Regions from separate parts of the Pseudonocardia ailaonensis genome, predicted to be linked through region 2. Evidence: riboswitches for the same ligand, from Rfam matches in the RefSeq annotation. Region 2 holds a riboswitch; each other region holds the start of a gene.
The links. Region 2 has a riboswitch for cobalamin ahead of ABD324_RS19500 (ribonucleoside-diphosphate reductase subunit alpha). Riboswitches for the same ligand answer to the same signal wherever they lie in the genome.
Positions count from the first base shown of each region.

Region 1: another riboswitch for cobalamin. It lies ahead of cobN (cobaltochelatase subunit CobN); the one in region 2 lies ahead of ABD324_RS19500 (ribonucleoside-diphosphate reductase subunit alpha).
Region 3: another riboswitch for cobalamin. It lies ahead of ABD324_RS07185 (hypothetical protein); the one in region 2 lies ahead of ABD324_RS19500 (ribonucleoside-diphosphate reductase subunit alpha).

Region 1 covers NZ_BAAAQK010000012.1:403,952-407,216, forward strand. The annotation lists gene ABD324_RS20405 (precorrin-8X methylmutase) at 1-119, opposite strand, end outside; gene ABD324_RS20410 (precorrin-3B synthase) at 116-1,462, opposite strand; cobalamin riboswitch at 1,633-1,754, shown strand; gene cobN (cobaltochelatase subunit CobN) at 1,814-3,265, shown strand, end outside.
Region 2 covers NZ_BAAAQK010000012.1:208,466-211,730, forward strand. The annotation lists gene ABD324_RS19500 (ribonucleoside-diphosphate reductase subunit alpha) at 1-2,070, opposite strand, end outside; cobalamin riboswitch at 2,188-2,390, opposite strand; gene ABD324_RS19505 (cation efflux transmembrane domain-containing protein) at 2,434-3,087, opposite strand; gene ABD324_RS19510 (ArsR/SmtB family transcription factor) at 3,084-3,265, opposite strand, start outside.
Region 3 covers NZ_BAAAQK010000004.1:156,490-159,754, reverse strand. The annotation lists gene cobT (nicotinate-nucleotide--dimethylbenzimidazole phosphoribosyltransferase) at 1-1,070, opposite strand, end outside; gene ABD324_RS07185 (hypothetical protein) at 1,225-1,596, opposite strand; cobalamin riboswitch at 1,632-1,826, opposite strand; partial or broken gene ABD324_RS07180 (histidine phosphatase family protein) at 1,853-2,320, opposite strand; gene cobA (uroporphyrinogen-III C-methyltransferase) at 2,317-3,265, opposite strand, start outside.

The sequences.
Region 1 (3,265 bases), 200 kb from region 2:
ATGCGCACCGCCACGTACGCGACGTCCGGCGGGAAGCCGGACAGGTCCGCCTCCGCGCGGATCGTGGCGAAGCTGCGCCGGTAGATCTCCGCGCCGTCGCGGATGTAGTCGCTGGTCATGGTGCTCCGGTCGGGCTGGGGCGGGTGTCGTCGAACAGGCTGGGGCCGGACGGGCCGGGGTCGGCGGATCCGGACGGGTCGGGGCCGGCCGGGCCGGCGGCGGTGGCGGTGGTGCCGACGGCGGAGGGGCGGGAGTCCCTGCCGCGCAACGCGGACGCCAGGTCGGGCACGACCACGTCGGTGAGCTCGTCGCGGTAGCGGTAGGTCCCGTCGGGCAGGGCGATCAGGTCGAGGTGCTCCTCGTGCGGCGCCCCGCAGCGCCGCTCGCAACCGACGACGTGGGCCCGGCGGGCCGCGGTGAGCAGCGGCAGGACCGCGCGGACGTCGGCGCGGACGTCGGCGTGGGACTTCGCGCAGCCCGGCCGGCCCGCGCAGGCGGAGACCGCGAGCGCGGGATCGTCGGCGGTGAGGACGAACCCGTTGGCGCGCAGGCGCTCCCACGCGTCGTCCGCGGGATCGGGGAGGACCAGGGTGCGCCAGGGCGTGACGATCACCTCCGGCGCCGCGGTCGCGAGGGCCCGGAGCTGGGCGGCCGACAGCTCGCCCAGGACGGGGGCGACGCCGAGCGCCGTGCCGCCGTCCGTCCGGTGGATCGGCCCGACCGGGGCGTGGTCGTCGTCCGGGAAGGGGAGCGGCCGGTCGCTGCCGGAGGCGGGGGCACCGGGCGGCAGGGCCGCCTCGATCCGGGCCGCCGCGCCGGGCACCTCCGCGGCGCGCCACGCGCCCCGGCCGCCTTCACCGCCCTCGCCGTCCCCGCGAATCGTGAGAAACACCTCAGCGGCGGACACCAGCAGGGCCGGGGCGTCCGCCGGGGCGCACCCGATCGCCGTCGCCACCCCTGCGACCTGCAGGAACCCGTGGTCCGGGGTGTCGGCGAGCCAGCAGAGGTCGGGGCGCTCGGCGGCGACGTCCCCGCGCCCGTCGTCCAGGGCGAACAGGAACCGGCCGGGGAGCGCGGCGAGGCCGGGGACCGCGCAGAGCGCCTCGTCGAGTGCCCGGGCGAGCCCCCGGACGTCCGCCAGCCCACCGGTCAGGCCCGACAACGGCGACGCCAGGATGTTGCGCACCCGCTCGTGCTCCGCAGCGGGGATCAGCCCGGCCGCCGCGAGCCGCGACACGAGCCGCGGGTCCTCCCGGTCCAGCCCCCTGAGCTGCAGGTTCCCCCGCGACGTGAGGTGCGCCGCACCGTCTCCCAGCTCCTGCGCGCAGCCCGCCAGCGCCCGCAGCTGTGCCGCGCTCACCACTCCGCCCGGCAGCCGGACGCGGGCCAGCGCGCCGTCCGCGGCGTCGTGCGTCGCGAGGACGCCGGGGCAGGCGTCGGCTCGGGTGCGGGGGGTGGACACGGCGACACTGTAGGCATGCGCCACCACGGCCCGTCGAGATGAACCCACCCACGCCGGCGCCGTGGTCGACCGGGGGTGAGGTTCATCTCGGCCGGGGCGGGAGGGCTGCTTGACGCGGGGACGGGCGGGTGCGGAGAGTGGTCCCCACAACTGCAGAGGCGTGCGGGAACCAGGAAGCCGGTGCGAGTCCGGCGCGGTCCCGCCACTGTCACCGGGGAGCGGACCCCGCATCAGGCCACGGGCGCGAGCCCGGAAGGCCGGGGCGAGCGCCGATCCGGGAGCCAGGACACTGCCCCGCGCGCCGACCCACTCACTGACCCGGGACGAGGATCCCGAGGAAGGGACCCCGTGATGAGTCCTGCCCCGCCCGCGCCGCAGGGCTCGAGCCGCATCCTGCTGCTCTCGACCTCCGACACGGACCTGCTCTCCGCACGGGCCTCGGGGGCGGACTTCCGGCCGGCGAACCCCAACCGCGTGCTGCTCGACGAGCTGCCCGGCATGGTCGCCGAGGCCGACGTCGTGGTGGTCCGGGTCCTCGGCGGCTACCGGTACTGGGAGGAGGGCCTCGATCTCCTGCGTGCCGCCGGCACCCCGCTCGTCGCCCTCGGCGGCGAGATGGCGCCGGACGCCGAGATGATGGAGCTCTCCACGGTCCCCGCGGGCGTCGCGGCCGAGGCCCACACGTACCTGGCGCAAGGCGGGGCCGACAATCTCGCGCAGCTGCACGCCTTCCTCTCCGACACGGTCCTGCTGACCGGGGAGGGCTTCGCGCCCCCGACCGCGCTGCCCGAGTGGGGAGTCCTGGAGCGCGCGGCGACCCCGCAGCAGGGGCCGACCGTCGCCGTCCTCTACTACCGGGCCCAGCAGATCGCCGGGAACACCGCGTACGTCGAGGCGCTCTGCCGGGCCGTCGAGGCCCGCGGCGCCACCGCGCTGCCGATCTTCTGCGCCTCCCTGCGCCAGGCGCCCGCCGCGCTGCTCGAGACCCTGAAGCAGGCGGACGCCCTGGTCGTCACCGTGCTCGCGGCCGGCGGCACCAAGCCCGCCCAGGCCCAGGCCGGCGGCGAGGACGAGGAATGGGACGTCACGGAGCTCGCCGCGCTCGACGTCCCGATCCTGCAGGGCCTCTGCCTCACCTCCAGCCGCGCCACCTGGGACTCCAACGACGACGGGCTCACCCCGCTCGACGTCGCCACGCAGGTCGCCGTGCCCGAGTTCGACGGCCGGCTGATCACGGTTCCCTTCTCCTTCAAGGAGATCGACGCCGACGGCCTGTCGGTCTACGTCCCGGACCACGAGCGCGCGGCCCGGGTGGCCGGGATCGCCGTGCGGCACGCCGAGCTGCGGCGGATCCCGGACGCGGACAAGAGGATCGTGCTCATGCTGAGCGCGTACCCGACCAAGCACGCGCGGATCGGCAACGCGGTCGGCCTGGACACGCCGGCGTCCACGGTGGCGCTGCTGCGGGCCATGCGGGACAAGGGATACGACATCGGGGCCTTCCCGGGTGTCGATGCCGAGGACGGCGACGCGCTGATCCACGCGCTCATCGAGGCCGGCGGGCAGGACCCGGACTGGCTCACCGAGGAGAAGCTGGCGGGCAACCCGATCCGCATCTCCGCCGAGACCTACCGACGCTGGTTCGACACGCTGCCGGCGGACTTCCGGGAGGGCGTCGAGGAGCACTGGGGCGCCGCGCCGGGCGAGCACTACGTCCAGAACGGCGACATCGTCGTCGCGGCGCTGCGCAGCGGCAACGTCACGCTGATCGTGCAGCCCCCGCGGGGGTTCGGCGAGAACCCG
Region 2 (3,265 bases):
GCTCGCGTACCGGCCCCGTTCGGCGGCGAGCGCACTCGACGCCGCGATCGCGTGATGGCTCAGGTGCTCCGTGCTGCGGTCCGCGAACTCGACGGCGGCCTCGGATGCGAGCGGGATGCCCTGCGCGAACAGCGCGTCCTGGAAGCCCATGAGCCCCAGGCCGATCGGGCGGTGCCGCAGGTTGGACCGGCGGGCCTCGGGGATCGTGTAGAAGTTGATGTCGATGACGTTGTCGAGCATCCGCACGGCCGTGGTCACGGTGCGGCGCAGCTTCTCGACATCGAGGCCGTCGGCCGTGACGTGGGCGAGCAGGTTGACCGAGCCCAGGTTGCACACGGCCACCTCGTCCCCGGCGGAGGTGTTGAGCGTGATCTCCGTGCAGAGGTTGGAGGAGTGCACCACGCCGGCGTGCTGCTGCGGCGAGCGCAGGTTGCACGGGTCCTTGAACGTGATCCACGGGTGGCCGGTCTCGAAGAGCATGGTCAGCATCCGCCGCCACAGCTCGACCGCGCGGACCCGCGTGAAGACCCGGATCTCGCCGCGGTCGGCCTTCGCCTCGTACGCCCGGTAGGCCTGCGCGAACTCCGCGCCGTAGAGATCGTGCAGGTCCGGGACCTCGTCGGGGGAGAACAGCGTCCACTCGGCGTCCGCCTCGACACGGCGGAGGAACTCGTCCGGCACCCAGTTCGCGGTGTTCATGTCATGGGTGCGGCGCCGGTCGTCGCCGGTGTTCTTGCGCAGGTCGAGGAACTCCTCGACGTCGACGTGCCACGTCTCGAGGTAGGCGCACGCCGCGCCCTTGCGCTTGCCGCCCTGGTTGACCGCGACCGCCGTGTCGCTCGCGATCTTGAGGAACGGCACGACGCCCTGGGACTCGCCGTTGGTGCCCTTGATGTGGGCGCCGAGCCCGCGCACCGGCGTCCAGTCGTTGCCGAGACCGCCGGAGTACTTGGCGAGCAACGCGTTGTTCCGGTAGGCCCGGAAGATCGAGTCCAGGTCGTCGTCCACGGTGGTCAGGAAGCAGGACGACAGCTGGGCGCGGGTGGTGCCCGAGTTGAACAGCGTGGGCGTCGAGGCCATGAAGTCGAACGAGGACAGGAGCTCGTAGAACTCGATCGCGCGGGCCTCGCGGTCGATCTCGCGCAGCGCCAGCCCCATCGCGACCCGCAGGAAGAAGGCCTGGGGGAGCTCGAAGCGGGTGCCGCCCGAGTGCAGGAAGTAGCGGTCGTAGAGGGTCTGCAGGCCGAGGAAGCCGAAGTCCAGGTCGCGCTCGGGTCGGATCGCCGCCGTCAGCCGGTCGAGGTCGAAGAGCTCCAGCTCGGGATCCACGAGACCCAGCTCCACGGCCCGGCCCAGGTACGTGCGGAAGTACGCGGGGTACCCGGCGGTCATCGCGGAGTGGTCGGGGGTCTCGCCGCCCAGGAAGGTCAGCGCTTCCCCGCGCAACCGGTCCAGCAGCAGGCGGGCGGCCACCGTCGAGTAGTTCGGCTCCCGCTCCACCAGCGTGCGGGCCGCCATCTCCAGCGCCTGCGCGAGCTCGGTGGTGGAGATGCCGTCGTAGAGGGTCCGGCGGATCTCGGCGAGGACTGGTGCGGCGGACACGTCCTCGACACCGGCCACGGCCTCGCCGACGACCGTCTCCACGCGGGCCCAGTCGAGGGGGACGCGGAGGTCGTCGGGTCCCGTGACCTGCAGTTCGGGGGACCTCGGGGCGGGCGCGCTCGACTCGCGGGCCTTCGCGCGCTCCTCGCGGTAGAGCACGTACGAGCGGGCGATCTTGTGGTGCCCACCGCGCATGAGGACCAGCTCGACCTGGTCCTGGATCTGCTCGACGTGCACCGCGGCTGCCGGGAACCGGGTCAGCGCGGTGATCACCTGGTCGGTGAGGTCCTCGACGAGATGGTGGATGCGCGAGGACGAACCGGCCTCGCCACCCTCCACCGCCAGGAAGGCCTTCGTCATCGCCACCGAGATCTTGGTGGCGTCGAACCCGGAGGTCTGGTCGTCGCGGCGGACGACCCGCAGGCCGTCCGAGCGGGCTGGTGCGGGGGCCAGGGTGGGTGCTGCCATGGGCTCTCTCCTCGCGAGCTCGGCGAGTGCCGGGACCACGCGGGGGAGGACGGAGGGACCTGGGGGAGCGCCCGCCCGTGGCGCCTTCCCTCGAGGCCCCGAGCACGCGCGCGCCGGTCGGCGCGCGCACGGGTGGCAGGTCTTCGGACTCGCGGGCGTCGTGCTCGTTCCTACTGGCCGTCGCTTCCCGGGCTCGCACCCAGTGCTTCGTGACGGCGGTCGTTCCCGCTCACCGCTGCGGGGCAGTCCCGGATTCGCACCGGGTTCCCTCTTGCCTCACCCCGTTGGGTACGGGGTGAACCACCAGCGCGTCAGACACTACATGTAGGGGGCGATCACGATCGGGTACCCCAGGTTTCGTGGTCAGTGCTCGCAGCAGTCGTCGGCCACCCGTGGGGCGCAGCAGGTCTGTCCGCGCAGGGCGGTGCGGCCCTCGCGCACGGCGAGCGCGGCCAGGACCAGGCCCGCGGCGGGATCGGCCCACCACCAGCCCAGCGTCGCGTTCAGCAGCAGGCCCGCGAGGACCGCGACGGAGAGGTAGGTGCACAGCAGGGTCTGTTTCGAGTCGGCGACCGCACTGGCCGAGCCGAGCTCGCGCCCGGCGCGGCGCTGGGCCCAGGACAGGAACGGCATGACCAGCACCGACAGCGCGACGAGCACGATCCCGACCCTGGAGTGCCCGGCCTCGGCGGCGCCGAACAGCGCGCGGAGCGACTCGACGGTGACGTAGGCGGCGAGGGCGAAGAAGGACCACGCGATCACGCGCAGGGCGGTGCGTTCGCGGCGTTCGGGATCCCGCCCGGCGAACTGCCAGGCCACGGCGGCGGCCGAGCTGACCTCGATGACCGAGTCCAGGCCGAAGCCGATCAGGGCGACCGAGCCGGCCAGGGTGCCGGAGGTGATCGCGACGACCGCCTCGACGACGTTGTACGTGATCGTGGTGGCGACGAGGAGCCGGACGCGCCGGCGCAGCACGGCACGGCGGTCGGCGCCGGCCGTCGCGGCGGGGGTGCTCATGCCGGTGCCGGTGCGGTCGACGGCTCGCCGTAGACGGGGCAGAGCGCCACGGCGTTCCCGGTCCGGGTGAGGAGGTTCTCGGCGCTGCGCAGGAGCTCGATCAGCTCGGGCCGGGTGAGCGAGTAGTAGGACTGCCGGCCCTCGGTGCGGAAGTCGACGAGCCGGCAGTCCCGAAGGC
Region 3 (3,265 bases), on a different contig from region 2:
AGGTCCGCGGTTCCCGATGCCACCCGCCGCGGCAGCAGCCCCGGCACGGGATCGAGCGGCGCGGCCACCCCGACGTCGACCACCTGGACCTCGGCGCCGAGCTGCCGCGCGAACGCGTTGACCACGGCCCCACCGGCCAGGAAGTTCCCGACCATCTGCGCCGTGACCTCCTGGGGCCACGGCGTCACCCCCTGCGCGTGGACGCCGTGGTCCCCGGCAAACACGGCGACCGCCGCGGGCTCGGGCACCGGCGGCGGGCATTCGCCGGCGATCCCGGCCAGTCGCACCGCGAGGTCCTCGACCCGGCCGAGCGAGCCGCGCGGCTTCGTCATCCGGTCCAACCGGTCCCGCGCGTCGGCCATGGCCTCCGCCGCGGCCGGCCGGATCGCCGCCACCGTCTCGTCGATCAGATCCATCGCGACCTCCCCGGGCAACGCCCGCGATCCGTACCGTTCGGAGTGCACCGCCCAGCCCAGCGGCCGCCGCTGCGCCCAGCCGGCGCTGGCCAGCTCGGGCTCCGCGGCGAACTCCCGCACATGCCCCACGCACAGGTAGGCCACGACCTCGACGTGCTCCGGGAGACCCAGCAGCGCGCCGAGCGCGGCCAGCCCGTCGTCGTCGAAGAAACTCACCCAGCCGACGCCCAGGCCCTCGGCCCGGGCCGCCAGCCACAGGTTCTGCACGGCCCCGGCCACGGAGTGCGCGGCCATCTCGGGCCGGCCGAAGCGGCCGAGCGTGTGCCGGCCGCCGCGGGTCGGGTCGACCGTCACGACGACGTTGACGGGCGTGTCCAGCACCGCCTCGACCTTCAGCGCCTCGAACGCCGACGCCCGCGCCCGGGGCAGCGACGCCGCGTACGCCGCGCGCTGCCGGGCAACCAGGTCGGCGACCTGCCGCCGCGTCCGCGGCGACCGGACGATCACGAAGTCCCACGGCTGCGAGAACCCGACGCTCGGCGCCGCGTGGGCCGCCTCGAGCACCCGGAGCAGGGCCGCGTCGTCGACCGGCACCTCCGGCCGGAACCCGGACCGGACATCCCGCCGCGAGTGCAGGACCTCGTAGAAGTTCACGGGGCAGGGCTCACCGAGGCAGGACGGCTCACCGGTACGGCGCGGTTCACCAGGGCAGCGCGGTTCACCAGGGCAGCGCGGTTCACCAGGGCAGCGCGGTTCACCAGGGCAGCGCGGTTCACCAGGGCAGCGCGGTTCACCAGGGCAGCGCGGTTCACCAGGGCAGGGGGCTCAGCCGCGGCGGCACCACCGACACCCCGGGCACGGTGACCGCCGAGATCCCCGCGACCGCCAGCCCGTCGACCACCGCGCGGCAGGCCGGATCGGCCGCCGGGTCACCGTCGACGGTGAGCACGATCGTGGCCGGGGAGTCCAGCGCCACCAGGTCCGTGATCGCCCGCACCGCGCCGACGAGGTCGACCCGCTCCACCCGCCACGCCTCGGCGTAGAACAGGACGACCGACTCCGCGGCCGCGACGGTGAAGACGTGGTCGGCGCCCGCGAGCAGGTCCGGTCCGACCGGGTCCGCCTCACCGCCGCCGGTTCCGAGCAGGAGCACCCGGGGTGCTCCGGACGTGCCGGTCATCGTTGGCCTCCTCGAGGGTCCGCGCCCTCATCGTGGAATCACCTGCGACGGCCGCGAGTGTCCTGGCTCCCGGGTCGGCGCACGTCCCCGGCCTTCCCACCCCGCGAGGGGCGGTGGCCGAGCCTGGGGACGTGCTCCCCGGTCACAGTGGCGGGACCGCTCCGGATTCGCACCGGATTCCTGCACTGCCGTCGATCCCAGACGACATCACGCGTGCGCCCGGAAAGCAAGGCACGACCTCACCGTTGCCGGGGACGTCACGGGACATCGCCTCGACGGGGAGGCCGGCGGCCGCCGCGAGCAGCGCCCGGATCGTCTCCCCGTGGGTGACGACGACGGCCGCACCCGTCAGCCCCGCGAGGAAGCCCGTTGCGCGGGCGTGCAGCTCCCGCGCCGTCTCGCCGCCGGGCGGGGCCCAGTCGGGATCGTCAGGCCAGGGCGGGCAGTCCGCCAGCGGCCGCCCCTCCCACTCCCCGTGCGACTGTTCCCGCAGCTCAGAGCACTGATCAACGGGCAAGCCCAGCGCCGAGCGCAGGACGAGAGCCGTGTCGAGGGCCCGCCGCTGCGGGCTCGTCAGGATCCGGCCGCCGGCGCCCTCGAGCGAGCGGGCGGCGGAGAGAGCCTGCGAGCGACCGCGCGCCGTGAGCCCCACGTGCGCGGTCCGCCCCTGCAGCAACCCCGCGGCGTTCCACGTGCTCTCGCCGTGCCGGACCAGGAAGATCATCCAGCGGTCAGGCCCGCGACCGGCCCGATCACGATGATCGCCGGCGGGCTGATCTCCTGCTCCTTGACCTGCGACGCGACCGTCCCGAGGGTGGCGCGCAGCGTGCGCTGGATGCGGGTGGTGCCGTCCTGGATCACGGCGGCGGGGGTGTCGGCGGGGCGTCCGTGCTCGATCAGCGCGGCGGCGAACTGCGTGATCCGCTCGACCGCCATCATCAGCACGATCGTGCCCTTCATGCGGCCCAGTGCCTCCCAGTCGGTGAGGCTGCGCGGGTCCCCGGGCGCGACGTGCCCGCTCACCACGACGATCTCGTGCGCCACCCCGCGATGGCTCACCGGGATCCCGGCGACGGCCGGCGCGGCGAACGCGCTGGTGATGCCCGGGACCACGGTCACCGGCACCCCGGCCTCGGCGCAGGCCTGGATCTCCTCGAACCCCCTCCCGTAGACGAACGGGTCCCCGCCCTTGAGCCGGACGACGAACTTCCCGGCCCGCGCGTGCGCGACCAGCAGCTCGTTGATCCGCTGCTGGGCCATCGCGCGCCCGTAGGGGATCTTTGAGGCGTCGATCACCTCGACGTCCGGGCCCAGCTCCTCGATGAGGTCGCGCGGGCCGAGCCGGTCGGCCACCACGACGTCCGCCCGCGACAGCAGCCGCCGCCCGCGGACGGTGATCAGCTCCGGATCCCCCGGCCCGCCCCCGACCAGCGCGACGCCCGGCTGCACCGGCTCGGCCGAGTCGCTCACCAGCCCGGTCTGCAGGGCCTCGACGAGCGCGGTCCGTACCGCGGCGGACCGCCGGTGGGCGCCGGAGGCCAGCACCCCGACCGTCAGGCCGTCGTACTCGCCGGTCGCCGGGGTCACGGCGGTGCCGCGGCTGCCGTCGTCGGCGCGCACGCAGAACACCCGGGCGCGCTCGGCCTCGGCCCCGACGGCCTCGTTGACC